Regions from separate parts of the Streptomyces sp. NBC_00576 genome, predicted to be linked through region 1. Evidence: riboswitches for the same ligand, from Rfam matches in the RefSeq annotation. Region 1 holds a riboswitch; each other region holds the start of a gene.
The links. A riboswitch is a leader RNA that binds a small molecule or an ion and turns the genes downstream of it on or off. The one in region 1 is predicted to bind cobalamin.
Positions count from the first base shown of each region.

Region 2: it holds a riboswitch for cobalamin, as region 1 does, so the genes downstream of both, OG734_RS14315 (ribonucleoside-diphosphate reductase subunit alpha) here and OG734_RS37970 (cobalamin biosynthesis protein) in region 1, are expected to answer to the same signal.
Region 3: it holds a riboswitch for cobalamin, as region 1 does, so the genes downstream of both, OG734_RS44240 (CbtB domain-containing protein) here and OG734_RS37970 (cobalamin biosynthesis protein) in region 1, are expected to answer to the same signal.

Region 1 is NZ_CP107780.1:8,716,716-8,726,692, forward strand. Features, by position in the region: gene cobN (cobaltochelatase subunit CobN) at 1-2,876, opposite strand, end outside; gene OG734_RS37965 (cobyric acid synthase) at 2,873-4,396, opposite strand; gene OG734_RS37970 (cobalamin biosynthesis protein) at 4,393-5,340, opposite strand; cobalamin riboswitch at 5,451-5,596, opposite strand; gene OG734_RS37975 (hypothetical protein) at 5,773-5,994, opposite strand; gene OG734_RS37980 (inorganic phosphate transporter) at 6,035-7,300, opposite strand; gene OG734_RS37985 (lysozyme) at 7,442-8,212, opposite strand; gene OG734_RS37990 (class II aldolase/adducin family protein) at 8,411-9,133, shown strand; gene OG734_RS37995 (alpha/beta hydrolase family protein) at 9,213-9,977, shown strand, end outside.
Region 2 is NZ_CP107780.1:3,433,909-3,443,885, forward strand. Features, by position in the region: gene OG734_RS14280 (glycoside hydrolase family 3 protein) at 1-479, opposite strand, end outside; gene OG734_RS14285 (carbohydrate ABC transporter permease) at 489-1,358, opposite strand; gene OG734_RS14290 (carbohydrate ABC transporter permease) at 1,373-2,371, opposite strand; gene OG734_RS14295 (extracellular solute-binding protein) at 2,483-3,766, opposite strand; gene OG734_RS14300 (GntR family transcriptional regulator) at 4,167-4,931, shown strand; gene OG734_RS14305 (DUF3311 domain-containing protein) at 5,072-5,356, shown strand; gene mctP (monocarboxylate uptake permease MctP) at 5,353-6,963, shown strand; cobalamin riboswitch at 7,183-7,322, shown strand; gene OG734_RS14315 (ribonucleoside-diphosphate reductase subunit alpha) at 7,449-9,845, shown strand; gene OG734_RS14320 (ribonucleotide-diphosphate reductase subunit beta) at 9,845-9,977, shown strand, end outside.
Region 3 is NZ_CP107780.1:10,173,188-10,183,164, forward strand. Features, by position in the region: gene paaE (1,2-phenylacetyl-CoA epoxidase subunit PaaE) at 1-554, shown strand, start outside; gene OG734_RS44230 (ferredoxin) at 658-1,020, shown strand; gene OG734_RS44235 (histidine phosphatase family protein) at 1,031-1,615, opposite strand; cobalamin riboswitch at 1,747-1,878, shown strand; gene OG734_RS44240 (CbtB domain-containing protein) at 1,916-2,137, shown strand; gene OG734_RS44245 (CbtA family protein) at 2,163-2,942, shown strand; gene OG734_RS44250 (acyl-CoA dehydrogenase family protein) at 3,096-4,274, shown strand; gene OG734_RS44255 (AAA family ATPase) at 4,306-4,491, opposite strand; gene OG734_RS44260 (M1 family metallopeptidase) at 4,577-6,079, opposite strand; gene OG734_RS44265 (GNAT family N-acetyltransferase) at 6,767-7,345, shown strand; gene OG734_RS44270 (hypothetical protein) at 7,391-7,549, opposite strand; partial or broken gene OG734_RS44275 (IS481 family transposase) at 7,666-7,814, shown strand; gene OG734_RS44280 (GlcG/HbpS family heme-binding protein) at 7,808-8,344, opposite strand; gene OG734_RS44285 (MarR family winged helix-turn-helix transcriptional regulator) at 8,617-9,180, opposite strand; gene OG734_RS44290 (helix-turn-helix transcriptional regulator) at 9,576-9,977, opposite strand, start outside.

The DNA of each region.
Region 1 (9,977 bases):
ACGAAGTTGGACTCGGCCGGCTCGTCCAGTTCCGCGACCGCCCGTACCGCGTCGTCGATCAGCCCCACCACATGCGGGAACGCGTCCCGGAAGAACCCGGAGATCCGCACCGTGACGTCGATACGAGGCCGCCCCAGCTCCTCGACCGGTACCACCTCGAACCCGGTCACCCGGCGCGACGCGTCGTCCCACACCGGACGGCAGCCGAGCAGCGCCAGGATCTCGGCGATGTCGTCGCCCTGGGTCCGCATGGCCGACGTACCCCAGACCGTCAGACCGACGGACGTCGGATACTCGCCGTTGTCGGTCAGATAGCGTTGCACGAGCGAGTCGGCGAGTGCCTGGCCGACCTCCCAACTGAGCCTGGACGGAATGGCCTTGGGGTCGACCGAGTAGAAGTTGCGCCCGGTCGGAAGGACGTTCACGAGTCCGCGCGTGGGTGAACCCGAGGGCCCCGCCGGGACGTAACCGCCGTCAAGTGCCTTGAGGATGTGGGTGATCTCGTCCGTCGTACGGGCCAGCCGGGGCACCACCTCACGGCAGGCGAACTCCAACACCGCGACGGCGTCCGGAAGTTCGAGGCCCAGTACGTCCCGTACGAGAGCGGGAACGGTCGCGGCGTCCCACGCCCGCTCCTCCATGCCCTCCGCGAGCCGCCGGCACAGCTGCTCCAGCAGATCGATCGCGTCGGCGGCCGACCGGGACGGCCCGTCGACCAGGTCCGTCAGCTCGACGGGCAGCTTCAGCGGAGCCCCCGGCTCGGCCAGCAACTCCTTCTCGACCAGACCGAAGTGCTCGGCCAGGCAGGCCCGCAGCCCCGGCAGCGCGTTCGCCGTACCGCCCCACACCTGCGAGGCACGCAGCACCGCCAGGACGAGGTTCACGCGCGGCTCGGCCTCCGGGCCGCCGCCGAGAATGTGCAGCCCGTCCCGGATCTGCACGTCCTTGATCTCGCACAGGTAGCCGTCGATGTGCATGACGAACTCGTCGAACGCGGCGTCGTCCGGCTGGTCGTCCACATGCAGGTCGTGATGCAGCTCGGCCGCCTTGACCAGCGTCCAGATCTGCGCGCGCACCGCCGGCGCCTTCGTCGGGTCCAGGTCGGAGACGAGCGCGTACTCGTCGAGGAGCTGCTCCAGCTTCGCCAGGTCGCCGTACGTGTCCGCGCGTGCCATCGGCGGTACGAGGTGGTCGACGACCGTGGCGTGCCCGCGCCGCTTGGCCTGGGTGCCCTCGCCCGGGTCGTTGACGATGAAGGGGTAGACGAGGGGGAGTTCCCCGAGCACGGCGTCCGGCCCGCACCCCTTGCTCAGCCCGAGTCCCTTGCCGGGCAGCCATTCCATGGTGCCGTGCTTGCCCATGTGGACGACGGCGTCGGCACCGAACGAGTTTTCCAGCCACCGGTAGGCCGCCATGTAGTGGTGGGAGGGCGGCATGTCCGGGTCGTGGTAGATCGCGATCGGGTTCTCGCCGAAGCCACGCGGCGGCTGGATCATCACGACGACGTTCCCGAACTGGAGGGAGGCCAGGACGATGTCGTCCCCGTCGACGTACAGGCTGCCCGGAGGCTCGCCCCACGCCTCCAGCATCCCGTCCCGCAACCCGCCGTCCAGCTTGTCGAACCACGCCTGATAGTCGGCCAGCGGCACGCGCGCGGGCGCTGCGGCCAGCTGGTCCTCCGTCAGCCACTCCACGTCGTGACCGCCGGCCGCGATGAGCCGGTGGATCAACTCGTCGCCGTTGTCGGGGTATTCGGTGAGCGAGTATCCGGCGGCGCGCAGTGCGTCCAGCACCCGTACCGCCGACGCGGGTGTGTCCAGCCCCACCGCGTTGCCGACGCGGGAGTGCTTGGTCGGGTAGGCGGTGAAGACGAGCGCGAGCTTCTTGTCGGCGTTCGGCTTGTGCTTCAACCGGGCGTGCCGTACGGCGATTCCGGCGACGCGCGCGGCCCGCTCGGGGTCGGCGCGGTACACGGGTACGCCGTCCGGGCCGTCCTCCTTGAAGGAGAACGGAACGGTGATGAGCCGGCCGTCGAACTCGGGGATCGCGACCTGCATGGCCGCGTCCATGGGGGAGAGGGCGGCGTCCGAGGCGTCCCACGTACTCCTCGACGACGTGAGGCAAAGCCCTTGCAGCACAGGCACATCGAGGTCGGCGAGTGCCCCGATGTCCCAGGCCTCCTCGTCACCGCCGGCCGAGGCCTCGGAGGCGTGCGTACCACCGGCGGCGAGGACGGTGGCGATCAGGGCATCGGCCCCGGCGAGCAGCTCGTACATACCCGCGTCGGCGCCGCGCAGTGAACCGCAGTACACGGGAAGGGCGTTGGCGCCCCGCGCCTCGATCGCGTCGCACAGTGTGTCGACGAACCCGGTGTTGCCGCTGAGCTCGTGGGCCCGGTAGAAGAGCACCCCGATGGTCGGACGGCCGCTCTCCCGCGCGTACGAGCCGTGTACCCCGTACTCGGGCATCTTCTGCGGCTCGACGAACCCCTCACCGGTCAGCAGCACGGTGTCGGACAGGAACCGCGCCATCTCCACGAGGTTGTCCGGCCCGCCCTCGACGAGATAGCGCAGCGCCTCCGCGACCACACCGGCCGGCACCGACGACTCGGCCATCAACTCGGCGTCGGGCACGGCCTCGCCGCCGAGCAGCACGGTGGGCACACCGGACGTCTTCAGATAGGCGAGCCCGTCCTCCCAGGCCCGCTTGCCGCCCAGCAGCCGTACGACGGCGATGTCCGCGCCCTCGACGAGCGCGGGCAGCTCCTCCGCGACATCCACCCGGGTCGGATTGCCGATCCGGTACGAGGCACCGGAAGCGGCCCGGGCCGCCAGCAGGTCCGTGTCGGCGGTCGACAACAACAACACTGTGCTCATGCGGGCGCTCCCGGTGGAATGAAAGGCAGTCCTTGCGGCGCGCCCGACTCGATGAGCCGCCAGAGCGCGTCGGTGTCCGCGTGCTGTTCGACGAGATCGCCGAGCAGGTCGAGCTGTTCCTCGCGCAGCCCGGCGAAGGAGGTGTCGGGGGCCGGCACGAAGCGGCGGCCCGCGGCGGCGGCCACCTCGCGCAGGAAGGCACGCCGGAATCCGTCCGACTCCAGCGAGCCGTGCCAGTGCGTACCCCAGACGCTCCCGACCCGGCACCCGTCCAAGAAGGAGTCCCCGCCGGTGACTTCGGCGACCCCGTGATGAATCTCGTACCCCTCGACCTGTTCGCCGAGGGCGGTGCCGACGGGCCGGGTGAGGGTCTTCTCGCGGGCGAACCGCACCCTTACGGGAAGGACCCCGAGCCCTTCGACGTGGCCCTGCCGGCTCTCGACCTCGTCCTCGATGTGCTCGCCGAGAACCTGGAAGCCACCGCAGATGCCGAGCACGGGCCGCCCCTCGGCTGCCCGGCGAGTAATGGCGTCCGCGAGCCCGCGCTCCCGCAGCCAGGCCAGAGCACGCACCGTCCCCCGCGTCCCCGGAATGACGACGAGGTCGGCGTCGGCCAGTTCCTCCGGCCGGTCCACGAACCGCACCACGACGCCCGGTTCGGCGGCGAGCGCGTCGACGTCGGTGAAGTTGGACATCAGCGGGATCGCGCAGACGGCGACCCGGAGCACGTCCTCCCCGACGGGTGGCGAGACGTTGGACTCCCGCACGGTCCCCCGCAGGGACACCCGAAGCCCGTCCTCCTCGTCGATACCGAGCCCGTGCCGGAAGGGCAGCACACCGTAGGTCGGCCGTCCGGTGAGCCCGAGGAGCATGTCGAGCCCGGGTTCCAGCAGGCTGACGTCCCCGCGGAACTTGTTGACGAGGAACCCGGCGACGAGCGCCTGGTCCTCGGGAGACAGCAGGGCGACCGTTCCGAAGAAGGAGGCGAAGACCCCGCCACGGTCGATGTCGCCGACGACGAGCACCGGGAGCCGGGCGTTGCGCGCGATTCCCATGTTCACGATGTCGGTCCGCCGGAGATTGATCTCGGCGGGAGAACCGGCCCCCTCACAGATCACCGCGTCATACGTGCCCCGCAGTTCGGCCAGGCACTCCAGCACGGTCCCGAGAAGTTGCTGCTGCCGCCCCCCGTGATACCCCCGCGCACTCAACTCGCCCACCGGCTTCCCCATGAGCACGACCTGGCTGCTCTGCTCGCTCCCCGGCTTCAGCAGCACGGGATTCATGAGCGCCGTCGGCTCGATCCGGCACGCCTGCGCCTGCATGGCCTGAGCCCGCCCGATCTCGGCACCTTCACGCGTGACGAAGGAGTTGAGGGACATGTTCTGCGCCTTGAACGGCGCGACCTTGACCCCCTGTCGCACGAGCCACCGGCAGATCCCGGCGGTGACGACACTCTTTCCGGCATCGGAGGTGGTCCCGGCGACGAGCAGCCCGCCACCGACAGTTCCGCCATTCAAGATGTTGTCCGCCCCTTCGCGAGAAAGCGCCCGGCGACACTGACACCGAGGGCCAGCCAGGTCACGCGCCGGGACAGCCGCACGGCCCGTTCGACATCGTGGACGCCGACGGCCCGCCCGGACTCCCCGTTGAGTACGGGCCGATGCTCGACCCGCCCCCCGTACGACAGCGTTCCGCCGAGCCGGACCCCCAGCGCCCCCGCGAAGGAGGCCTCCACGGGCCCGGCGTTGGGACTGGGATGCCGCTCGGCGTCGGCACGCCAGGCACGGACGGCCCCGCGCGGATCCTCGCCGGCGGCGGCGGCGAGTACGGCGGTCAGCCGCGCCCCCGGCCAGCCGGCGAGGTCGTCGAGCCGGGCGGAGGCCCAGCCGTACCGCCGATACCTCTGCGACTTGTGCCCGACCATGGCGTCAAGGGTGTTGACGGCCCGGAACCCGACCAGCCCGGGCACCCCACCCACGGCGCCCCAGACCAGCGCGCCCACGACGGCGTCGGAGGTGTTCTCGGCGACGGACTCGACGACGGCCCGGGCGATCCCGTCGGAGTCGAGGGCCTGTGGATCCCGTCCGCAGAGGTGGGGCAGCCGCTCCCGTGCCCCCTCGATGTCCCCGGCCTCCAGCGACCGGCCGATGGCCCGAGCCTCCCGGCCGAGGGAGGTCCCGCCGACGACGGCCCAGGTGGCGGCGGCGGTGAGTGCGACGCAGGCGGCACGGGACGGACGTACGACGCAACCGGCCGCCACGGCAAGGGAGACGGCGCCTCCCACGCACACGGCGGTGTGCAGCGCGCCCCACCCCCGGTGGTCCCGCCAGAGCACCCGTTCGACGACGCCGGCGGCCCGCCCGAACGCGGCGACCGGATGCCCGCGACGAGGGTCGCCCAGGATCAGGTCACCGAGGAGTCCGGCGGTGGCGCCGTACGCGAAAACGCGATCGGCACGCATCGGCTCAGCCGGCCGTGGGATCGGGCAGCGGCCCAGGACAGGCCCTGGTGCTGTACCTCAAACGGCAGGCGAGCATGGCGATATGTCCTCACTCAGGGTGTCCACGCCCTGGTTCGACGAGACCGGCGGCAAGAGTTCCTGGCTCCCGGGGTTACCTACCCCGGTGACAGTGGCGGGACCGCGCCGGATTCACACCGGCTTCCTCTTCTGCCGCCGTACATGGCCCCGGCAGTCCACCACGGGCCCGGAACACCCGTCAACTTGCCGTTGACCTGGAAAGGAGGACTGTGCTGAGCCCCACACCGTGCCCGGTTCGGGGCGACGATCGGGGCGAACGCCGGGCCGACGAACGAACGCCCGCCCTGCCCGTGACCACCGACAAGGTGGCCACGGTCAGAGCGGGCGACGAGGACGTGTCCGGGTGTCCGGCCCTCAGGCCACGATCAGATAGATCCCGTACGCCACCACAGCCGCACAGGCGGCGAAGCACGCGTACGCTCCCGTGACCGCCAGCCCCGCCGACTCCCCCTGCGCGACCGCCCGTTCGCGGCGCGAGAGTCCGACGATGCCCAGGGTGAACACGCCCACCATGGCCACGGTGATGACGAGACTGACGCCGAAGACGGAGCCGAGGGCTGCCCAGTCGATCTTCATGTTGCTTCCTTCTGCTTCTCGCTCGGACCGGGAGCCGGACTCAGAGGGCCGTGGCCGACGGCTTCGCCGTGACCTCGGCCGGGGAGGGGATGGTGGCAGTCAGGTCATCGGTGACGGAGACGGTGCCGGTCGGGGGCGGGGTCACGGCGGCGATGGCGGTCGTGATGACACCCGCGGGCTCCGCGGCCTCGTCGTTGACGTCCTCGACGTCGTTGACGTTCGTGGCGTCGATCACCTCGCGGCGCGACACGACCCAGATCGCCGTGCTCGAGGCGATGAGGAAGACGGCCACCAGAGCCGTACCCCAGTCGCCGAAGCCGGTGACGTACTCCGCCAGCGCGCCGACGACGGCCGCCGCCGGCAGCGTCAGTCCCCATGCCACGAACATTCGTGTCGCCGTCGACCAGCGGACCACGCCGCCCTTGCGGCCGAGGCCCGCGCCCATCACCGAACCCGACACCGAGTGCGTGGTGGAGAGGGAGAAGCCGAGGTGGGAGGAGGCCAGGATGACCGTCGCCGCGCTGGTCTGGGCGGCGAAGCCCTGCTGCGGCTGGAGGTCGGTCAGGCCCCTGCCCATCGTACGGATGATGCGCCAGCCGCCCAGGTACGTGCCGAGCGCGATGGCCAGGCCCGCGGAGAGGATGACCCACACCGGGGGATCGGAGTCGGGGGAGACGGCGCCGCCGGCGACCAGGGCGAGGGTGATGATGCCCATCGTCTTCTGCGCGTCGTTCGTGCCGTGGGCCAGTGACACCAGGCCCGCGGAGGCGATCTGGCCGGCCCGGAAGCCCTTCTCCGCCGCCTTGCCCTCGGCCCGCTTGGCGCCGAGCTTGTACGACAGGCGGGTTGCCAGCATGGCGGCGATGCCCGCGACCAGCGGCGCGGCGATCGCCGGGATCAGCACCTTCGTCACCAGCACGTCGCCGTGGACCGCGCCCGTCCCCGCCGAGGCGATGGTCGCGCCGATCAGACCGCCCATCAGAGCGTGCGAGGAACTGGAGGGGAGCCCCACCAGCCAGGTCAGCAGGTTCCAGAGGATCGCGCCGACCAACGCGGCGAAAATCACCTCGGGACGGATACCGCTCTCGTCCACGAGGCCCTTGGAGATCGTGTTGGCGACCTCGACGGAAAGGAAGGCGCCCACGAGGTTGAGCACGGCCGACATGGCGACCGCGACCTTGGGCTTGAGCGCACCGGTCGAGATGGTGGTGGCCATCGCGTTGGCGGTGTCGTGGAAACCGTTCGTGAAATCGAACGCAAGCGCGGTGACGACCACGATCGCGAGGATCAGCGAGAAGCTTTCCATTTACCCAGATTTCTTCCGTACGGTATTGGCTGTAGGACCGTAGGCAATCTGGATGAACGGAAGGTGAACTGATGGGGGATGCTGGATGGCCGGAAACGGAGCGCCGCTCCTCCGGAGCCGCCGGACGAGCGACGCCCGTGGTCAGTACCCCTTCGCGAACTGTTTGAGCTGGGCCGATGACCCGTTGAAGACGTTCTGGTCACCTGGCAGCGAGCCGCTGTTGTCGTACTGCCAGAACGTCCAGAACTTCCAGCCGCCGGATGGCAGCGCCCCCGCGTCCGCCGCGTTGTAGCGGGCCAGCCACAGGGCGTGTTCCGAGGTGAAGACAGTGCCGCTGTTCGTGCAGTTGTTCCACCAGTGGGCGGTCGTGTAGATCACCGGGCGGCGGCCGGTGAGCCGGTTGACCTCGTCGCTGAAGGCCGTGATCCAGTCGGCCATCCTCGTCTTGCTGAGGCCGTAGCACTTCTGCTTGCCGTACGGGTTGTACTCGATGTCGAGCGCGGGCGGCAGCGTCCAGCCGTCCGCGCGCCAGGCCCCGCCGTTGCGCACGAAGTACCGGGCCTGGGTGGCACCGGACGACTTGTCCGGCAGCGCGAAGTGGTAAGCGCCGCGGAGCAGGCCCGCCGCCCGCGAACCGTCGTACTGCTGGCTGAAGTACGGACTGCGGTAGGTGTGGGACTCGGTCGCCTTGACGTATACGAAAGTGGCGCCCTTCTCTTTCGCGGACTGCCAGTTGACGTTCTTCTGGTGCGACGAGACGTCGTGCCCCTTCGGCTCACCCGCCGCCGAGACCGGAGCCTCCGTCAGAACGGTTCCCCCGATGGCGATCGCCGCCGCGGTGGCCGCGAGGGCGCGGGAGCGGCGCGGCGGTTTGCGATGGACGCGTACGAACAGTTTGCGATCACGGGCCATGTGTCCCCCCGGAAATGGCTTCACGCGTGACAAATCCCCAGGAGGCTACTGGAAGATCGACCGATCTCCGGCGGTCCCCGGCCAAAGCGCGCGCACACGCCGATGCGCGCGCATACGCGCCCTTACGGTCCCCGGAGTTCCCGCCTACAGTGCCCTCGCCCGGCGCCGGTTCGCGGCCGTGCCTGGCAGGATCGGGGCATGGCTGAGCAGCGACGGGACAGACGTGACGTGCGGGACGACGCACAGGGGGCGGGCGAGGCGGAGGGGCGTGCCGTGTCCGACGAGACGGTGCGCGCCTGGGCGGCGCTCGTCGCGACGGCCCGCCGCACGGTGGCCGACGGGCTGGTCGTCGGCACCTCCGGCAACGTCTCCGTGCGCGTCGGGGACACCGTCCTGGTCACACCGTCCGGCGTGCCGTACGACCGGCTCACCCCCGAGGGCATCGTCGGCGTCGACCTGACCGGCCGCCAGATCCTCGGCACCCTGACCCCGACGAGCGAACTGCCCATGCATCTCGCCGTCTACGGCGCCACAGACGCCCGTGCCGTGGTCCATACCCACGCCGTGCACGCGACCGCCGTCTCGACGCTCGTGCGAGAGCTGCCGCTGATCCACTACATGGCGGGCGATCTCGGGGGCCCCGTCCGGGTCGCTCCGTATGCGACGTACGGCACGGAGGAGTTGGCCGAGAACATGCTCGGCGCCCTGGCCGGTCGTGCGGCCTGCCTCCTCCAGAACCACGGCACGCTCACCCACGGCGCCACCCTCGACCAGGCGTTCGACCGCACCGCCCAGCTGGAGTGGATGTGCCGCGTCTGGCTGACGGCGTCCTCCCTGCCCGGCCTGTCCCCGACGCTGCTGTCGGAGGAACAGGTGAGAGAGGCGGGGGAGCGGCTCAAGGCGTACGGGCAGCGGGGGTAGCAGGGGTAGCCGGGAAGGGCCTCGGTTTTGCCCCGTCCTCCCGCTGGCCGTCGGAGCGCTCCGCAAGGAGACTGGGTCCGTGCGTCCAGTGACCGCGACGGCCGCTGCCGTCACCGCAGCTCTGGCAGCCGGCGTCGCCAGTGTCGCCGCCGGCCGCTACGCCAGCGACGCCGCGCTCAAGGCACCCCCGGGCAGGCCCCTGCCCACGGAACCCCGGCTCACCGTGCACTTCACCGCCGCCGGCCGGGTCGCCCTCACACGGGCCCTGGCCTCGCAGCGCCCCGGCACCTATGGCCTCGCCGGCGAGGGAACCCACGCGGTCGTCGGTCCCGTCCTGAACCACGCCACCCACTCCGCCGACACCGTCGTACGCCGCCTCGAACGGGTCACCCACGGCACCCTGGAACCCCGCGACAAGGTCTGGCTCACCCCGAACGTGCACGTCGGTGACCCCGGCACCGCTCTCGGACTCGAATACCTCGACATCGAGATCCCCGGCGAACTCGGCGCCCTGCCCGCGTGGTTCGTGCCCGGGGCGCGCAGCACCTGGGTGATCACCGTGCACGGCCTCGGTGCCACCCGCGAGCATCCCCTGAACGTCCTGCCGTTCCTGCACCGCCAGCAGTTCCCGGTCCTCGACCTCGCCTACCGGGGCGACCCCGGCGCACCCCGCCCCCAGGACGGGCTCGGTCACCTCGGCGAGACCGAGTGGCGCGACGTCGACGCCGCGATCCGGCACGCCCTGCGGCACGGCGCCGAGCACGTCGTCCTGTACGGCTGGTCCATCGGCGCGACCATGGCACTGCGGGCCGCCACCCGCTCCGCGCTGCGCGACCGTGTCACC
Region 2 (9,977 bases), 5.3 Mb from region 1:
GCGGCGGTGTGCCGGGCGACCAGCTCCGGGTCCGCGCCGAAGGAGCGGACGCCGATGACGGGGTTGGCGGGGTTGGAGTTGACGTCCGCCGACGGGGCCCAGTTGAGGTTGACCCCGCAGGCACGGAGGCGGTGGCCGAGTTCGTGCGCCACCTCCCGCGTCAGCTGGACGTCGTCGATCGCGCCCAGGGCGTGGTTGCCGGGGAAGGAGGAGCCGGTGCGGACCTCCAGGCGGGTGACGTCGCCGCCCTCCTCGTCGATCGCGACCAGGACGTCGTCGCGTTCGGCGCGCAACTGGGCGGTGAGGGCGGCCAGTTGGGTGGGAGACGTGATGTTGCGGCCGAACAGGCCCACGGAGGCGAGGCCTTCGCCGAGGCGGCGCAGCAGCCAGTCGGGGGCCGTGGTGCCGGTGAAGCCGGGCTGGAGGACCGTGAGCGCGTCGCGGGTCAACGTGTCCGGGCGGCGGGCGAGTGTCGTCATCGGGTGGGGTTATCCCTTCACGGCGCCCGCGGTCAGGCCCGCGGCCATCTTGCGCTGGACGAGGAGGAAGAGGACGACGATCGGCACGGCCATCATCGTGGAACCGGCCATCATCGGGGCGTACTCGGTGCCGTGCTTGGTGGTGAAGTTGCCGAGCCAGACGGTGGCGGTCTGGTTCTTCTGGCTCATCAGCATCAGGGCGTAGAGGTACTCGTTCCAGGCCTGGATGAAGCCGTAGACCGAGGTGGCGACCAGGCCGGGGGCCAGCAGGGGGAAGACGACGCGGAGGAACGCGGAGGTGCGGGAGCAGCCGTCGACCATCGCCGCCTCCTCGAGTTCCTTCGGGATGTTGACGATGAAGCCGCGCAGGGTCCACACCGTGAACGGAAGGATGAAGGTGAGGTAGGTGATGATCAGGCCGGTCAGCCGGTCGTACTGGTCGAGGTCGTTGAGGAGCAGGAACACGGGGATGATCATCGCGACCAGGGGGACCATCTGCACGGCCAAAATGCCGACGATGACGATTTTCCGGCCGCGGAAAGCGAACCGCGAGATGGCCAGGGCCGCCAGCATGCCCACGACGATGCCGATCACCACCACCGTCAGGGACACGATGAGGCTGCGGCCGACCGGGCCCCAGAAGTCGGCGATGTTCAGCGCGCGGCGGAAGTTGGCGAGGGTGAAGCCCGTCGGCAGCAGGCTCGGGTCGGGGTCGATCGCGTCCTTCGCCGGTTTGAACGCCGTGTTCAGCATCCAGTACACGGGGAAGCCGGCCGTCAGGAAGACGAGCAGGCCCAGCAGGTTCCAGCCGGCCTTCGATTTGCGGGGCTTGCGGGGTACGTAGGGGGCTACCGCTCTCATGCCGGTGGTGCTGGTCATGCTGGTCATGCTGGTCATTCAACGTCCCCGATCTTCAGCATCTGGCGCATGTAGACGGCCACGACGCCGAGCAGCAGCACCACGGTGAGCAGGGCGATCGCCGAGCCCTGGGCGTAGTCGTTGACGGCGAAGGCGCGGTCGTAGGAGTAGGTGGTCAGGAGCTGGAACTCGGCCTCCGGGTGGCCGTTCCGCATGACGAACACCTGGGGGAACACCCCCATGTCCCAGATGACCGACAGGGTCGTGAGCATCACGATGATCGGCTTGAGGATGGGGAGGGTGACGTAACGGAAGACGCCCCAGGCGCCCGCGCCGTCCAGCCGGGCCGCCTCCTCCAGTTCCTTCGGGACCTGGGTCAGCCCCGCGCCGAGGGTGATGACCACGAACGGCACCGCGCCCCAGACGACGAGCAGCATGATCACAGCCAGGCCCTGTGGTCCGCTCGCGAACCAGTTGTGGCCGATCAGCTCGACGCCCGGCAGCTTGCTCAGCAGGGCGTTGACGATCCCGTAGTCGGAGTCGAACAGCCACTTGAAGACGGTGGTCGCCACGATGATCGGCATGCCCCAACTGGCGACCAGGACAATGTTGATGAGCGTCTTCATCCAGCCGCTCACCCGCTGGAGCAGCAGTGCGATCAGCATGCCGCCGACCATCGTGAAGACCACGCACCCGACGGCGAAGACGATGGTGCGGACGACGACGTCCCAGAACTCGCCGTCGCCGAGCACGTTGCTGAAGTTGTCGAAGCCCACCGACTCGGCCGGCTGGAAGCCCCACAGCTGGGACTGCCCGAACTTCTGGAAGGACAGGGTGACCAGACGGACGAGCGGATAGCCGAGGACGAGGGCGAGGATCAGGAGACAGGGGGCCAGCAGGGCCCACGGAATCGCGGCGGCACCCTTCGGCGTCCGTCTTCTGGGTGGTGTGCCCGTGCCGGGCGGCGGTGACGGCGGCGCGTGCCGTGTCGACGGCGGCAGCTTGGCAGGTGTGGTCGTATCAGCGGCACTCATCCGCGCGCTCCTCAGCGGTCCCTCAGGTCGTACGGTCGTTGCGGTCGTCCAGGTCGGTTCAGTTGGCGGGCGAGCGGGGCCCTCCCCGTGGTAGGGCCCCGCGTCGGCTCGCTACTTGACGTTGATGACCTTGTCGATCGCCGCGTCCGCTTCCTTGGCGGCGGCCTCGACCGACTTCTTGCCGGTGCCGATGCTCTGCAGCATCGTCTGGAGGATCTGGGCCTTCTCGACCTGGCCCCAGCCCGGCGCCATCGGCACGAACCAGTTGGACTCGGCCGCCGTGGCCGGGACCGCCGTCGCCGGGTCGCTCTTCAGCGTGGCGAGGTCGGTCTTGTTGTTGGGCAGGTTGCCCTTGGCCATCAGGCCCTTCTGGCCGCTCGCTCCGGTGTAGGCGTTGATCCACTCGGCGGCGACCGTCTGCGCCTTCGACTTCACCGGGACGGCGAGGTCCGAACCGCCCAGGAACACCGGCATGTTCTTGCCGGACGGACCGGGCATCACGAAGTTCTCCAGGTTGCCCTTGAGCTTGCCGGTCTTGTCGTTCTCCGGCGTCTCGGCGGTCGCGCCCTCCCAGGCGGCGGCGAAGATCATGCTCGTCTTGCCCTGGCCGTAGACGATGTAGCGGTCGGACTCGTCCTTGGTCTTGTCGCCGTGCATGTACTTGTCGACGACGTTCTTGAACTCGGTGAGGCCCTTCAGGGACTCCGGCGAGGAGAGGCTCGCCTTCCACTCGCCGCCCGACTCCTCGGCGATCGAGCCGCCGGCGTCGTACACGAAGGACATGGCGGCGTACCAGTCGCGGGTGGGCTGGTACCAGGCGTTGTACTTGTCGCCTTCCTTCTTCTGGATCTTGTCCAGGGCGGAGGTGAGTTCGGCGTACGTCTTCGGCGCGGACTTGACGCCGACCGAAGCCGCCACGTCCTTGCGCCAGTTGGCGACGCGGCCACCGGCGTAGTACGGAACGCCGTACGTCTTGCCGTCATAGGTGACGGAGGCCTTGAGGCCGTCCAGCCAGGCGGCCGAGTTCTCGAACTTCGCCGGGTCGACGGGGGCGAAGGCGCCCTTGACCATGTAGCCGAGCATCTCGGTGTTGCCCATCTCGACCACGTCGGGGGCCTTGTCCGTGGCGAGGACGGCGTCGAGCTTGGCGTTCTTGTCGGGCCAGCCGTAGTACTCGTGGTTGATCTTGATGCCGGGGTGCGCCTTCGTCAGCGTGGCGTCGGCGGCCTTCACCAGCTCGGGCCAGTTGTTCTGCGCGTCCACGGTCAACCAGACGGTCAGCTCCTTGGCGTCGGCCCCGGAGTTGTCCGAGCTGCCGCTGCCGCTGTCGCCGCATGCCGCGATGGAGACCATCATGCCCGCGATACCGATCGCGACTATCAGCTTGCGCTTCACGCCACCCTCCTCAGGGACCTGGACCAATGGTGTAGACCAGTAGGCGGAGCTTGGCTCAGACCAAACAGCGTGTCAAGGGTGCTGGAACGCCTTTGACCAGCCGTTATGCGACCTACATATGCAGGAACCTTTAAGTAAGAAAGTGGCGGAAATACCCTGCACACCCATCTGGTTCGAGGTAGACCACTCCAAAGGAGCGCCGAGTGCGGCCTTTGGCGCAGCTTTCCCTGCGGTGGACTAGACCAGCGCGGGGCGTGAAGGTATACAGAGGGGATCACGGAGTGCGCGGGGGTCCGACGAGACCATTCACAGGTCAATCGCGGCGTGAGCCGTGTCACGATGTGAACTTGGACCGGCGGGGTGCCGGCCGTAGCGGCACCAGAAGCCGGGAAGGCGGAGCATGAGCACCGACGTGAGCAGTGCGGAGAACGAGGGTGGGGCTACCGTCCGTACCGCGCGCGTACCCAAGTACTACCGTCTGAAAAAACATCTGCTCGATATGACGGAGACCCAGGCGCCCGGCACTCCGGTCCCGCCCGAGCGCACGCTGGCAGCGGAGTTCGACACCTCCCGCACGACCGTCCGTCAGGCCCTTCAGGAACTGGTCGTCGAGGGGCGGCTCGAACGCATCCAGGGCAAGGGCACCTTCGTCGCCAAGCCGAAGGTCTCCCAGGCGCTGCAACTCACCTCCTACACCGAGGACATGCGTGCCCAGGGCCTCGAACCCACCTCGCAGCTCCTCGACATCGGCTACATCACCGCCGACGACGCCCTCGCCGAGCTGCTCGACATCACGGCGGGCGGGCGCGTCCTGCGCATCGAACGGCTGCGGATGGCGAACGGCGAGCCGATGGCCATAGAGACCACCCACCTCTCCGCGAAGCGCTTCCCGGCCCTGCGCAGGTCACTTGTGAAGTACACGTCCCTCTACACGGCCCTCGCCGAGGTGTACGACGTCCACCTCGCGGAGGCCGAGGAGACCATCGAGACCTCCCTGGCCACCCCGCGCGAGGCCGGCCTGCTCGGCACGGACGTGGGCCTGCCGATGCTGATGCTGTCCCGGCACTCGCTGGACAAGGACGGGCAGCCGGTGGAGTGGGTGCGGTCCGTCTATCGGGGGGACCGGTACAAGTTCGTGGCACGGCTCAAGCGGCCCACCGAGTAGGGCCACTCGGCCACACAGGATCCACCCCCGATCAGCCCCTGGGGACGGTTCCCTAAAGCGATGCCGTCCCGTAGATTTCCTGCGCGTTGCACACGCGATCACAGATAAACAGGTAATCGGTGAGGGGACGGAGCCTTGACATGCCAGAAGCGCCTGAAGTGAGACAACCGGTGGCAGAACAACCGGTGGTGACTCCGATGCGCATAGTCATCGGGCTCTGCCTCTTCGCACCCTTCGTCGCGATGCTGTGGGTGGGTTCGTACGCGAAGGCCGATCCGGCCTTCATAGGCATCCCGTTCTTCTACTGGTACCAGATGCTGTGGGTGGTCGTCTCCACCGCGCTGACGATGACCGCGTACCAGCTCTGGCAGCGTGACCAGCGCGCCCGCAAGGCCGCTCCCAAGGACGGGGGTGCGTCCGCGTGAACGACGGCGTGAACGGCGTGGCACTCGCCGTCTTCATCATCTTCTTCCTGGCCGTCACGGTCATCGGCTTCATGGCCACGCGCTGGCGCAAGGCCGAGAACGAGCACAGCCTCGACGAATGGGGCCTGGGCGGCCGGTCGTTCGGCACCTGGGTCACCTGGTTCCTGCTCGGCGGCGACCTCTACACGGCGTACACCTTCGTGGCCGTACCGGCGGCGATCTACGCGGCGGGCGCGGCGGGCTTCTTCGCGGTGCCGTACACGATCCTGGTGTACCCCCTGATCTTCACGTTCCTGCCCCGCCTGTGGTCGGTCTCCCACAAGCACGGATACGTCACGACCTCGGACTTCGTACGCGGCCGCTTCGGCTCCAAGGGCCTGTCTCTGGCGGTGGCGGTCACCGGCATCCTCGCGACCATGCCGTACATCGCGCTCCAACTGGTCGGTATCCAGGCGGTTCTCGACGTGATGGGCGTCGGCGGCGGTGAGAACACGAACTGGTTCGTGAAGGACCTCCCCCTGCTGATCGCGTTCGGCGTGCTGGCGGCCTACACGTACTCCTCCGGCCTGCGGGCCCCCGCCCTGATCGCGTTCGTGAAGGACACGCTGATCTACATCGTCATCGCGGTGGCGATCATCTACATCCCGATCAAACTGGGCGGGTTCGACGAGGTCTTCGGCGCGGCGAGCGAGAAGTACACCGCCGCCAAGGCGGGCGCGCTGGTCCCGGCCGAGGCCGGCCAGTGGACCTACGCCACGCTGGCGCTGGGTTCCGCGCTCGCGCTGTTCATGTACCCGCACTCGATCACGGCGACGCTGTCCTCCAGAAGCCGTGAGGTGATCCGCCGCAACACCACGATCCTGCCGCTGTACTCCCTGATGCTCGGGCTGCTCGCCCTGCTGGGCTTCATGGCGATCGCGGCCGGAGTCAAGGTCACCAACCCCCAGTTGGCGATCCCGCAGCTCTTCGAGGACATGTTCCCGTCCTGGTTCGCGGGCGTGGCCTTCGCGGCGATCGGCATCGGAGCCCTCGTCCCGGCGGCCATAATGTCCATCGCGGCGGCGAACCTCTTCACCCGCAACATCTACAAGGACTTCCTCAAGCCCGACGCGACACCGGCGCAGGAGACCAAGGTCTCCAAGCTGGTCTCGCTCCTGGTGAAGGTGGGCGCGCTGGTCTTCGTCCTGACCATGGACAAGACGGTCGCGATCAACTTCCAGCTGCTGGGCGGCATCTGGATCCTGCAGACCTTCCCGTCGCTCGTCGGCGGCCTGTTCACCCGCTGGTTCCATCGCTGGGCCCTGTTGGCCGGCTGGGCGGTCGGCATGCTGTACGGCACGCTGGCGGCGTACGGGGTCGCGTCTCCGACGCAGAAGCACTTCGGTGGCAGCGCGAAGGAGATCCCGGGGATCGGCGAGATCGGCTACATCGGCCTGACGGCGTTCGTGCTGAACCTCGTCGTCACGGTGGTCCTCACCTTCGCACTGAAGGCGCTGAAGGCCCCGGACGGCGTGGACGAGACGAAGCCGTCGGACTACACGGCGGACGCGGGCGAGCCGGGCGTGGCAGTGGAGCTGCCGCCGGCCACAGCGGGCTCCGCACACTGAGGGCTCCGCCGGATACGCGGTTCGTTCGCCGCGGGCCGGTGGGGACCTGTCGCGCCCGCGCGGCGGAGCCGCATATCGATACAGCCCCGCGCCGCTCAAGGGGCGCCACTACGGGCCGCCGGATTTCTCCGGCGGCCCGTAGTCGTACCCCTCCAATCCACTCAACTCACCGATACGACACAACATGTGGGGGTGCTTCCAGGGCCCAGCACAAGATGTATGCTCATGCTCGCTGTCGCCGCAGGGGAATCCGGTGCGAATCCGGAACTGTCCCGCAACGGTGTACACATGCCCATTCGTGCCTCCGCACGACTGTGCGCGTGTCCAGTCCGAGGACCTGTCGACAGTGCGCCCGGCCGACCGGTCCGGGTGCCTGACGTCCGGGCCTCGCGGAGTGGGCCGGTGGACGCGCGCGTACCCGTAAGGCGTCCGTGTGCCCCGCTGCCCTCCGCAAGGCCCCGTGCCGAGCGAGGGAGAGCCCCCACGTGACCATCGCGCCAGCCGAACCGGCTTCAGCGACCCCAGTGGCCAGAGGCGAGACGGACGGTCCCGGTACCGCGCTGCTTCGGACCCTGACCGAGCTGACCGCCGACCTCCCCGACACCGACCCCGGCCGGGTCGCCGCAGCCGCGTTGCGCGGCCGGTCCGCGCGGGCCGACATGTCGGAGCTGCGCGAGCTGGCCACCGAGGCGTCGGCAGGCCTCATCTCCGAGGACCCCGCCTACTCCCGGCTGGCCGCCCGGCTGCTGACCGTCACCATCGCCGCGGAGGCCGCCTCACAGGGCGTCACATCCTTCTCCGAGTCGGTCGCGGTCGGGCATCGGGAGGGCCTGATCGCCGACCGCACCGCCGAGTTCGTACGGCTGCACACGGACCGCCTGAACGCCCTGATCGACCTCGAGGGCGACGACCGCTTCGGGTACTTCGGGCTGCGCACCCTCCACAGCCGGTACCTCCTGCGTCACCCGATCACGCGCCGGGTCATCGAGACGCCCCAGCACTTCATGCTGCGCGTCGCGAGCGGTCTCGCCGACGACACTGTGCTTGATTCAAAGACGGGTGTCCACGCACTCGACGAAGTCGCCGCGCTCTACCGGCTGATGAGCCGCCTCGACTACCTCCCCTCCTCCCCCACCCTCTTCAACTCCGGTACCCGGCACCCCCAGATGTCGTCCTGCTACCTCCTCGACTCGCCCGTCGACGAGCTGGACTCCATCTACGACCGCTACCACCAGGTCGCCCGCCTCTCCAAGCACGCCGGCGGCATCGGGCTGTCGTACTCCCGGATCCGCAGCCGCGGTTCGCTGATCCGCGGCACCAACGGGCACTCCAACGGCATCGTGCCGTTCCTGAAGACGCTGGACGCCTCCGTCGCCGCCGTGAACCAGGGCGGCCGGCGCAAGGGCGCGGCCGCGGTGTACCTGGAGACCTGGCACTCCGACATCGAGGAGTTCCTGGAGCTGCGCGACAACACGGGTGAGGACGCCCGCCGTACGCACAATCTGAACCTCGCGCACTGGATCCCGGACGAGTTCATGCGCCGGGTGAACACGGACGCGCTCTGGTCGCTCTTCTCCCCCTCCGACGTGCCCGAACTGGTCGATCTGTGGGGCGCCGAGTTCGACGCCGCCTACCGCAAGGCGGAGGAGGCCGGGCTCGCCCGCAAGACCATCCCGGCCCGTGATCTGTACGGCCGCATGATGCGTACGCTCGCGCAGACCGGCCAAGGCTGGATGACCTTCAAGGACGCCGCCAACCGCACCGCCAACCAGACGGCCGAGCCGGGCAGTGTCGTCCACTCCTCGAACCTGTGCACCGAGATCCTGGAGGTCACGGACGACGGGGAGACCGCGGTCTGCAACCTGGGTTCGGTGAACCTCGGCGCGTTCGTGGTCGACGGGGACATCGACTGGGAGCGGCTGGACGAGACGGTCCGCACCGCCGTCACCTTCCTCGACCGGGTCGTCGACATCAACTTCTACCCGACCGAGCAGGCGGGCCGCTCCAACTCCCGCTGGCGCCCGGTCGGTCTGGGCGCGATGGGCCTCCAGGACGTCTTCTTCAAACTGCGCGTCCCCTTCGACTCGCCCGAGGCCAAGGCCCTCTCCACGCGCATCGCCGAGCGCGTCATGCTGGCCGCGTACGAGGCCTCCGCCGACCTCGCCGAGCGCAACGGCCCGCTGCCGGCCTGGGAGAAGACCCGTACGGCCCGCGGCGTGCTCCACCCCGACCACTACGACGTCGAGCTGAACTGGCCCGAGCGCTGGTCGGCGCTGCGGGAACGTATCGCCACGACCGGGATGCGCAACTCCCTGCTCCTGGCGATCGCGCCCACCGCCACCATCGCCTCCATCGCCGGCGTGTACGAGTGCATCGAGCCGCAGGTCTCCAACCTGTTCAAGCGCGAGACGCTGTCCGGCGAGTTCCTCCAGGTCAACTCGTATCTGGTGCGGGAGCTCAAGGACCTCGGCGTGTGGGACGCCCGCACCCGTGAGGCGCTGCGCGAGTCGAACGGCTCGGTGCAGGACTTCGCCTGGATCCCCGCCGACGTACGCGCCCTGTACCGCACGGCGTGGGAGATCCCGCAGCGCGGGCTCATCGACATGGCCGCCGCCCGGACCCCGTTCCTGGACCAGGCGCAGTCCCTGAACCTGTTCCTGGAGACGCCGACCATCGGCAAGCTCTCCTCGATGTACGCGTACGCCTGGAAGTCGGGCCTGAAGACGACGTACTACCTGCGCTCACGCCCGGCGACCCGTATCGCCCGCGCCGCACAGGCGCAGGCTCAGCCCGAGAAGACCATCCCCGTCCAGCAGGCCGCCGACCCCGACGCCGTCGCCTGCTCCCTGGAAAACCCCGAGTCCTGCGAGGCCTGCCAGTGATGACCACCGCCGCTGAGAAGAACCTGCTCGACCCGGGTTTCGAACTGACTCTCCGCCCCATGCGCTACCCGGACTTCTACGAGCGCTACCGGGACGCCATCAAGAACACCTGGACCGTCGAGGAGGTCGACC
Region 3 (9,977 bases), 1.5 Mb from region 1:
TCCAGCTGGGGCACGTACTGTCGCGCGAGCCGCGCGAGGCCGAACTGCTCTCGGGGCGCCTGGACGCAGAACGGCTCGCCGCGCTGCTCGCCGGCCTCGTCGACGTCCCGGGCACCGACCAATGGTGGCTGTGCGGACCGCACGGCATGGTCCGCGACGCCCAGCAGCTGCTGGCGGAGCTGGGCGTGCCCGCGGACCGCGTCCACCAGGAACTCTTCTACGCCGACGATCAGCCGCTCCGCCAGGTCCAGCACACGGACGCGGTGGCGGAAGGCCCGGTGAGCCGGGTCACGATCACCCTCGACGGCCGCTCCACCACGACTGCGCTGTCCCGGGAGACGACCGTCCTGGACGGGGCCGCGCGCACCCGCCCGGACCTGCCGTTCGCCTGCAAGGGCGGCGTCTGCGGCACCTGCCGGGCGCTGGTCACCTCGGGAGAGGCGGACATGCGCCGCAACTATGCCCTCGAACCCGACGAGGTCGCCGCAGGCTACGTCCTGACCTGCCAGTCGTTCCCGGTCTCGGAGACACTGACGGTCGACTACGACAGCTGAACCGAAGGATATCGAAGGGTTTGGCGGGCTCCGCCCCGGCAACTCGATCGACGTGACTCCTACAACTACGCATACAACGACACAACAGGAACTGTTCCGGTTCTTGGAGGACCGATTCGTCTGCGCCCAGGCGTGCACCGAGTGCGCGCGGGCATGTGCGATGCGCGCGAGTCTCGCCCACCCCGACGGGCCCCCCGACGAGGCCCTCGCACGCCGCAAGGGCATCCTCTGCGCGGAGGTGTGCGACGCGACCTGTCGGCTGCTCTCCGAACAGGCGCACCTGGACGAGGCCGCGCTCCGCGTCCAACTGGAGTGGTGCGGCACGGTCTGCCTGGAAACCGCGCAGGTCTTCGACGACCACCCCGGTGCCGAGGACACGGCTAAGGCATGCCGGGAGTGCGCACAGGCGTGCGCGGACTTCGCATGGACGCTTCAGACGCCGGACTCCGGGCGCGACGGCGGGTGAGCGTGAGTCCCTACTCCTCGTGCGGCGCTCCCAGCCGCCACCCCACCCGCACGTTCCAGCGCCCCGCCCGGCCGCTGAGCTCCGTTGCCGTCAGTGGCGGAACGTCGATCCGCCAGAACGCCGACTCGGGTGCCCCCAGCGCCCGTACCGTCGCAGCTCGCACGACCTCCGGCTCGACGACCGCGACCGACCGGCCCGTGACCTGCGCCGCCGTGTCGTCCAGCCAGCGGGAGACGCGGTCGCACACCGCGTAGACCGACTCACCGTCGTGCGGGGCCGATTGCGGGTCCGTCAGCCACTGGGCCAGCGCCTCCGGTTCCTTCTCCGTCACCTCGGTCAGGGTCGCGCCGCGCCAACGGCCCACGTCCAGGCCGGCCGGGCCCGGCTCCGAGCCGGCGTCGAGGCCCAGCGCCAGAGCCGTCTCACGGCAGCGTGCGGTGGGGGAGACCCAGACCATGGACACCGGCGGCAGCGTCCCCGCCGCCGCCCGGGCGAGCCGCAGGCCCGACTCGTCCAGGGGGCAGTCGTCGTCGAAACGGGCCTCCCGAAGGGCCGCGCTGATCGCCGGTGAGATCAACATCACTCGGCTCGTCATCCGGTCGCTCCCGCACTCATTCTGCCCCAATGTCGTTGTCATGTACGGAACTTGAGGCAGCGTACGCCGCACCGGCGCGCCGTACGCCGTCCCATGCGCCCTTGGCCGAACCCCCGCTTCGCGGTACGTTCTCGTCGATATTGACGACGGTTCGACGGAAGCCGGTGGGAATCCGGCACGGTCGCGCCACTGTAAGCCCCGTACGCACCCGCCTGGTGCGGCCCGGGGGCAAGTCAGACCCGTGGCTGTCGTCCTCTGCACCACCGATACGGGACGCGAGTTCCCCCAGGAGGTCCTGTCATGGCACAGTCCGCGATTCAGCCGACCACTGCTCCCACCGCCGTACCCGAAAAGCTGCCGATCGGCGCGATCGCCCCCTGGGCGGTCTTCTTCGGCGTGCTGATGCTGGTGCTGCTCTACTTCGTCGGCGCCGAACAGGGCGCCACCTCCCTGGTCTCCGGCGAGGGCGTGCACGAATGGGTGCACGACGCCCGCCACCTGCTCGGCTTCCCCTGCCACTGACGACGACAGGGAAACGTACGAGGTCATGAACTCCACAACTGTCAGAAACCTCCTGGCCCGCGGCATGCTCGCGGGCCTGGTCGCGGGTGTCCTCGTCTGGGGCGTCGCGTACCTCTTCGCCGAGCCGCTCGTCGACGACGCGATCGCCTTCGAGGAGATGCACGAGGCCCACCACGGGCACGCCGAACAGGCCCTCGTCTCCCGCGCGTTGCAGTCCACCGTGGGTCTGGGGACCGGTGTCCTCGTGTACGGGATCGCGTTCGGCGGCATCGCCGCCCTCGCGTACTGCTTCGCGCTCGGCCGGATCGGCCGCTTCGGGCCGCGCGCTACCGCGCTGCTCCTCGCGGGTGCCGGACTGCTCGCCGTGTACGTCGTGCCGTTCCTCAAGTACCCGGCCAACCCGCCCGCCGTCGGCGATCCCAGCACTCTCAACCAACGCACCGCGCTGTTCTTCCTGATGGTCGCGCTGAGTGTGCTGCTGGCCGTCGGTGCGATGATCCTCGGCAAGCGCCTTGCGCCGCGCCTGGGCAACTGGAACGCGACCCTCGCCGCGAGCGCCTTCTTCGTCCTGGTCGTCGGACTCGCGTACGCGTTCCTGCCGTCGTTCACCAACGAGGTTCCGGAGGGCTTCTCCGCGAGCCTGCTGTGGCGGTACCGGGTGGCGACGCTCGGTATCCAGGCGACGATGTGGACGGCGTTCGGCCTGGTCTTCGGGCTGATGGCGGAACGGCTGCTCACTCCTAGGGCGACGGCGGCCGTCGGCGCGAGCGGTGCCGAGCCGCAGGCAACTCCCGTGGCGCACTGAACAGTTCGCCGCACTGACCCGAGGGGGTCCCGGACGCCCGGGACCCCCTCGGGCATGTGCGCACCCGTTCGCGCACCGCCATTCCCAATTTCTGGAACACGTTCTACCGTGTCCGCCGACAGGTCCGGCCTTGGGGAGCCAGCAGGAGGCGCCGTGCATCTCGAATACACGCCCGAGCAGCAGCGACTGCGTACCGAACTGCGCGCCTACTTCGCCGAGTTGGTGCCCGACCGCGTCTACTCGCGGTTCAGCGACCCGGCCGCCCAGAAGCGCTTCTACCGCGAGACCATCCGCCGCCTCGGCGCCGACGGCTGGCTCGGCGTCGGCTGGCCGCAGGAGTACGGGGGGCGCGGGCTGTCCCCGATGGAACAGTTCATCTTCTTCGACGAGGCCGCCCAGGCGGGCGTACCGCTGCCGCTCATGGCGCTCAACACCGTCGGCCCGACGATCATGCGGTACGGCAGCGAGGAACAGAAGGCGTACTTCCTGCCGAAGATCCTCGCCGGCGAGATCGACTTCGCGATCGGCTACAGCGAGCCGGAGGCGGGCACCGACCTGGCCGCCCTGAAGACGCGGGCGGTACGCGACGGCGACTCCTACGTGGTCAACGGCCAGAAGATCTGGACGACGAACGGTGACACGGCGGACTGGGTGTGGCTGGCCGTGCGCACGGACCCGGACGCCCCGCCGCACAAGGGCATCACCATGCTGCTCATGCCGACCACCGACCCCGGCTACTCCTGCACCCTCATCCGCACCCTCGCCTCGCACGACACCACCGCCAGCTACTACGAGAACGTCCGCGTCCCCGTCGCCCACCGCGTCGGCGAGGAGAACCAGGGCTGGCGGCTGATCACCAACCAGCTCAACCACGAGCGCGTCACCCTCGCCGCACACGGCACGATGGCCATCCGCTCCCTGCACGAAGTACAGCGCTGGGCGATGGAGACCAAACTCGCCGACGGCCGCCGCGTCATCGACCTGCCGTGGGTCCGCCGCCGCCTGGCCCAGATCCACACCAAGCTCGACGCGATGAAACTCCTCAACTGGCAGATGGTGAACGCCGTCCAGGAAGGCACCCTCACCCCCCAGGACGCCTCCGCGGTCAAGGTGTACGGCTCCGAGGCCCGCCGCGAGGCCTACGCCTGGCTCCTGGAGATCGTCGCCGCCCCGGGCGCACTGAAGGAGGGCTCGGCCGGCGAGATACTCCACGGCGAACTGGAACGCGGCTACCGCTCAGCGGTGATCTTCACCTTCGGGGGCGGCAACAACGAGATCCAGCGGGAGATCATCTCGTGGATCGGGCTGGGGATGCCTAGGGTGCGGCGCTGAGTTGTTGTTGTACCGGGGCCAAGTCCACGAGTCACACCCCACCCGGAAATGCCTTCCCCAACGCACCGGCCGTCTCCAGCGCCAGTCGCGTTTTTCCCACCCCGCCCGGACCGGTCAACGTCACCAGCCTCGCCGCGCCCAGAAGGCGGCGCAGCTCGGCCGTCTCCTGCCGCCGCCCCACGAAGCTGGCGAAGGAGGCCGGCAGGCGACCTACCATTCCCGTCGCCTTCGCCATGCGATTCCACCGTTCCGACCGGCGCACCGCGTTGAAGGTACGTCGGCTCTCAGTGTCGCAGGCCGGGTCAGGAGCGCCAGTCGGGGTGACCGGGCATGGCGGGGACCTTGTCGGCGTAGAGCCAGGAGCGGAGGAACGGGCCGAGGTCGCGGCCGGTGACGCTGCCCGCCAGCCGGATGAAGTCGGCGGTGCCGGCGACGCCGTCACGGTGTTCACGGATCCAGGCGCGCTCGATGCGCTGGAAGTCGGTCTCGCCGACCTTCTGCCGCAGGGCGTACAGGGCCAGCGCGCCGCCCTCGTAGGCGGTCCAGCCGTAGGGGGCGGTCGCCTGGGGTTTGAAGGCGCTGCGGCGTGGTGCCGCGACCGGGCCCTCCTTGCGGAGTTGGGCGTTGGCGGCCCGGTAGTTCTGGCGCATGGAGTCCTCCAGGCTGGTGGCACCGTCTTCCTGGGCCGCCCACAGGGTCTGGTAGTAGACGGCGTGGCCCTCGTTGAGCCACGTGTCGCTCCAGCGGCGCGGGGAGACGCTGTTGCCGAAGTACTCGTGGGAGATCTCGTGCTCCACGACGACGTCCGTGCCGTTGTTCGCGAATCCCTCGGGGGTCAGCTCGTCGATGCTCAGGGTGGTCAGGGACTGGGTCTCGAGCGAGCCCCCGGACGGGGTGGCGTAGACGCCATAGGTACGCAGCGGGAAGCTCCCCGCGCCCAGGCGCTCCTCCAGGAACCGGATCGCCTTGGGGACGGTCTTGTCCAACTGCGGTTCGATGGCCCGTGCCTGGTCCGTGGGGAGCGCGTAGCGCAGCTTGATGCCGTGCGGGCCGTTCCTGTGGACGACGGTGAAGGGGCCGACGCCGATCTGGAGCAGCTCGGTGGCGAGCTTCTGACGGCTCTCGAAGCGGCGGGTCGTGTACTCGCCGTCGCGCCGGGTGGCGGTGAGGTCTCCGTTGGCGACGGAGTTCAGCCGTGCGGGCGCGGTGATGCTGATCGTGGCGGGTGCCTTCTGGGCGGGGTGGTCGGCGAGGGCTGCGATGCGGTGGGCCCCGGACGGCTGGTTGAGCGTCTGGATCCACGAGCCGTAGCGGAACAGCCCGACCGCGGCGCCGGTGCCGAGCTTCGCCACCTGCTGTGGGTCCAGGACCGGCGCCTGCACACGGACCCGTACGGTGAACCGCTGCCCTCGCCGCAGCGCCGCAGCCGGCGTCACACGCAGCTCCTCGCCGGCCCGTGAAAAGTGGGCCTTGCGGCCGTCCACAGTGACCTCGCGGACGGTGGTGCCGATCAGGTCGAGGTCGAACCGGGACAGTGCCTGCGTGGCGCGTGCCTGGACGGTGGAAGTGGCGGCGTAGTGCTTCAGGTCCTTGGCGAAGCGCAGGTCCAGGCCGTAGTGGCGGACATCGTAACCGCCGTTGCCGAGTCCGGGGTGCAGACGGTCACCGAGTCCGGCCGCTCCGGGACGGGCTGTGTCCGCGGCGCGCGGCGCGGGGACGGCCTCGGCGGTGGTGCACGCCGTGAGGCCGAGCAGGGTGGCCGCGAGGGCCACCGCGATCCTGGGTGTCGAGGTGTTCTGTGACATGTCTGGAGCCTCGCCCGCCGTGGGTCTGCCCCGGATCGGCCTCGCGACCGATCATCCGCCTCGGCCATCGGCCGGGAGGCCGAGAAACGGCCGCTTCGGAGGTTGCCTGTACATGAGGAAGCCAGGTTGGAGCCGCAGCGGGCGAAGACCGGTAATGGGCGGCCAGGGCCACGTGGACGCCCGTATCGGCGAGGATGCTCAGCGGTGGGGCGCGACAAGGGCAGGCCCGTAGTGGCGGCCAGGGCCGCAAGCGGGGCGGGGTGGCGAAAGGCAGGACGCGGGATCGGGCCGACCCGCTCCAGCGCCGACCCGACCTTGCCGGGCCTGACGTCCACGCCCACCGCACCGGGCCGCCTTGGGGGCCAGGGACGGCTGACGGGTGAGTGCGTCCAGTCGGTGACCAGCCGTTGGAAACGGGTGCGGGTCAGTACTGGGCGACAAGCGACCGAATGTCGAAGAAGCTGAACAACGTCCGTACGAAGCTCAAGGGGCTCGCCGGGCGGGGGATCCTGGCCGAGACCGGGCAGGGGCTGTTCACCATGCCACGGCCGACTTGACTACCGCCCCCTGGGGGCGCTCGGTCGCGCCGATGAGCGGACACGTCGTTCTGCCAGCCCGCCGAGAAACCCGTTGCGAGTGACCCGCATCGCATGTCTGATTGATCGGCCACCGATCAGAAGAGGGAACATGACGACGTCGCTGCCCGCCCCCTCGTTGCACACCGCTCGCCTTCGACTGCGTGCCTTCGAAGACGCGGATGCGAACGACCTCTTCGCACTGCACAGCAGCGCCTACGTGCTGCGCTACTGGGACGCGCCACCGTGGAGCGAACGCGCGCGCGCCGAGAAGTTCATCACGGCTTGCCGGCAGATGGCACATGAGGGCACCGGGGCGCGGCTGGCCGTAGATCGTGTCTCCGACGGGGCGTTCATCGGCTGGTGCAGCCTGAACAGGTGGAATCCGGACTACCGCAGCGCGTCGCTTGGCTACTGCTTCGACGATGCAGCGTGGGGCCACGGCTACGCGACCGAGGCCGCGCGCGCTCTGCTGCGGTGGGCATTCGACACGCTGGACCTGAATCGCGTCCAAGCTGAGGCCGATACGCGCAACGTGGCGTCTGCCCGCGTGCTGGAGAAGCTCGGCTTCGTGCGTGAAGGGACGTTGCGGGAAGACTGCGTCGTCAACGGCGAGGTCTCTGACTCGTGGGTCTACGGGCTGATCAGGCGGGAGTGGCAGCCGTCGTCCGAGCCGGTCCCCGCCCACTGAGTTCCCTCGCTCGGCACCCGGTATCGGCTAGCCCGAAATACTCGTCTAGGCCGCGAGGTGTCGCAGGTGCGGCATGATCTCTTCGGCGAACAGATGCATGGTCTGGCGCGACTCCTCCCTCGGGATGAATCGCGAGCGCATCACCAGGATCAGCCGGGGCACCCTGTCAGCGCCCGTTCCTGCGGGCGTAAGCGGTGCGGACATCAGTACACTTCCTCTCGATCTGGCACAACCGCAACACCGGCTGAGGGATCTTGAACAGGTGAGGGCCTTCCGGTTCGGTGTGGATTGCGACGTCCACACCGAAGCGGAAGGCCCTCGTGGTTTTCAGTCATGCACCCTTGCCCGAGACCGGTCGCCTCCGCTTGACGCGCTGTGCCGTCGAGGACGTCTGGCCCCTGGGGCCGGCTGCGGAGCGCTTCCAGATCTCCCGACCACCGCCCGGCGATGGGCGGACCGGAGTCAGAGTGCGGTCAGCGCGGCGCGGGCTACCTCGTCGTCCTGGGCCGGGGTGCCTCCGCCGACGGCGAGGGCGCCGATGAACTGGCCGTTCTCGAAGATCGGCCGACCGCCGGGCAGCAGGCTGGCGCCACTGGCGACGAAGGAGGCGATCGGGCCTGGGTCCTTGATGTTGACGGCCAGGTCGGCGGTGGCGGTCCGGTAGGTGCGCGCGGTGTGTGCCTTGGGCGGTACCAACTCGGCCGCTGCCGAGCTGTTGTTGTCCATACGAAGGGACACCTTGGCTTCGCCGGCGGAGTCGACGACCACCACATACATGGGGGGAAGCTTCTTGTCCCGCACGTAGCGGACGGCGGCCTCGGCGAGCCGCTGAGCCTGGGCCAGGCTGATCGTCCGCGTCGCAATCGATCCACCGCTGCCGGTGGCTGCCGAGGCGTTGCCGGCAGCCATCTGGCTGATCGCCAGTCCGCCCGCTACCGCCCCCGCTATCCCGAGCATTCCGCGTCTCGTGGCCGCGGTGTTGCCGGATTCCTCTGTCATGGCTTGCTCCTACGTGTCTGTGCGGAAGGCTCATACGCATCTCGGGCTCGTTCTTGGGCGTCCTGCTCGCGTCGACGGGCGGGTTGGTGCCCGGGGCCATGGATGCCTGGCCCGAACGGCGGGCGATGGCGTGGGCGCCACGCCCTCCCGATCACTTCATGCATGAAGTTATATCGGGGTGTCACTTCACGGCGCAACTGATCCTGGAAAGTAATTCACTTCACGTATGAAGCGATGCCTCATGCCCGAACCGGGACGTCACGGCCTCGGGTTCAGCGGAACTCGGCGCTGCCCGCCGCCTGCGCGATGCGCCTCGCGATCTGGGTCATCTGACGCACCTGCGTGGGGGAGAGGCTGTCGAAGATGAGGTGGCGAACCGCGGTGACGTGGCCCGGGGCGCTGACCTCGAGCTTCGCCGTCCCTGCGTCGGTCAGGCAGGCCAGGGTGTAACGGCCGTCGGTGGGGTCGGGGCGGCGGGTGAGCCAGCCGCGTCGCTCCATGCGGGTCGCGACCTGGGACAGACGCGGCAGTTGACCCCCGGTGAAGTCGGCCAGCTCGCTCATGCGAAGGGTGCGCTCGGGGGCCCGGGACAGCCCTACGAGGACCTGGTACTCGAAGTGCGTGAGCCCGGCGTCGCGCTGGAGCTGCCGATCCATCGCCGCGGGCAGCTTGGTGACCATGCCGGCCAAAGCCATCCAGGCGTGGAGCTCCTCCTCGGTCAGCCACCGGATCGGTTCCGCGGCCTCGCCGCCCCCTGCCGGCTCGGCTTGCGCGCCGGGGCTGTGTTCACCGGCGGGTGCGCTGCGGGTCCGCTTCACAGGGCGCTTCTCTACCATGAGCAGATTCTATGCGCGAGGGAGGAAGGATGACCTTCCTCGCGAAGCGGCCGACGATGCGGTCAAGGCAACGGCCACGGAGAAGTACCTGGCGCCGGGGATGATCAGGAATGGGCTCGCGGTTCCGCCCGGACGACGCCCCGGCGACCGCGCCCACCGGGGCCGGGATGTGCAACCGGGTCGGCTGATGGCACCACCCCGGCGACCAATCGCCATCACCACACGGATGTGGAAGGCGCCGGGCATGCGGTCGGCCTGGCGATGGTGATTGGTCGCCGGACCGGACACCGGAGGATGCCGGGCCCAAGGCAGCGCCGACTCCGGTCAGACGGGACCTCCACCGCTACGACCCGAACCTCGACGCCTGACTCGCTTCGGCTTGGGCGAGGGTCTGCTCACCGGCGGGTCAGGCCCAACTCGCCTGCGCGCATTCCGGCTTGGAAGCGTGAGTCCGCGCCGAGGGTGATGAGGAGTTCGGCGACTCTGCGGCGGTAGGTGCGCAGCGACATGCCCAGTTGGCGTGCGGCGGTCACGTCGGTCATTCCCGAGCCCAGTGCGTACAGGACTTCGCGGGCTTGCGCATCGATCCGGGGCCGGTCGGCGTCGAAGAAGGCCGCCAGGTCGGTGGCCGATTCCCACGCGGCTTCGAACAGCGCGTACACCCCGCTGACCAGGGCGGGTTCGGCGCTCATCGTGTACGTACGGTGCCGGGGAACGTGAGCGGACGAGGGCGCGGGATCGGGGTCGGTGAGGAACATGGTTCGCCGGTCGATGAAGACCGTTCCCTGGGGCAGCGG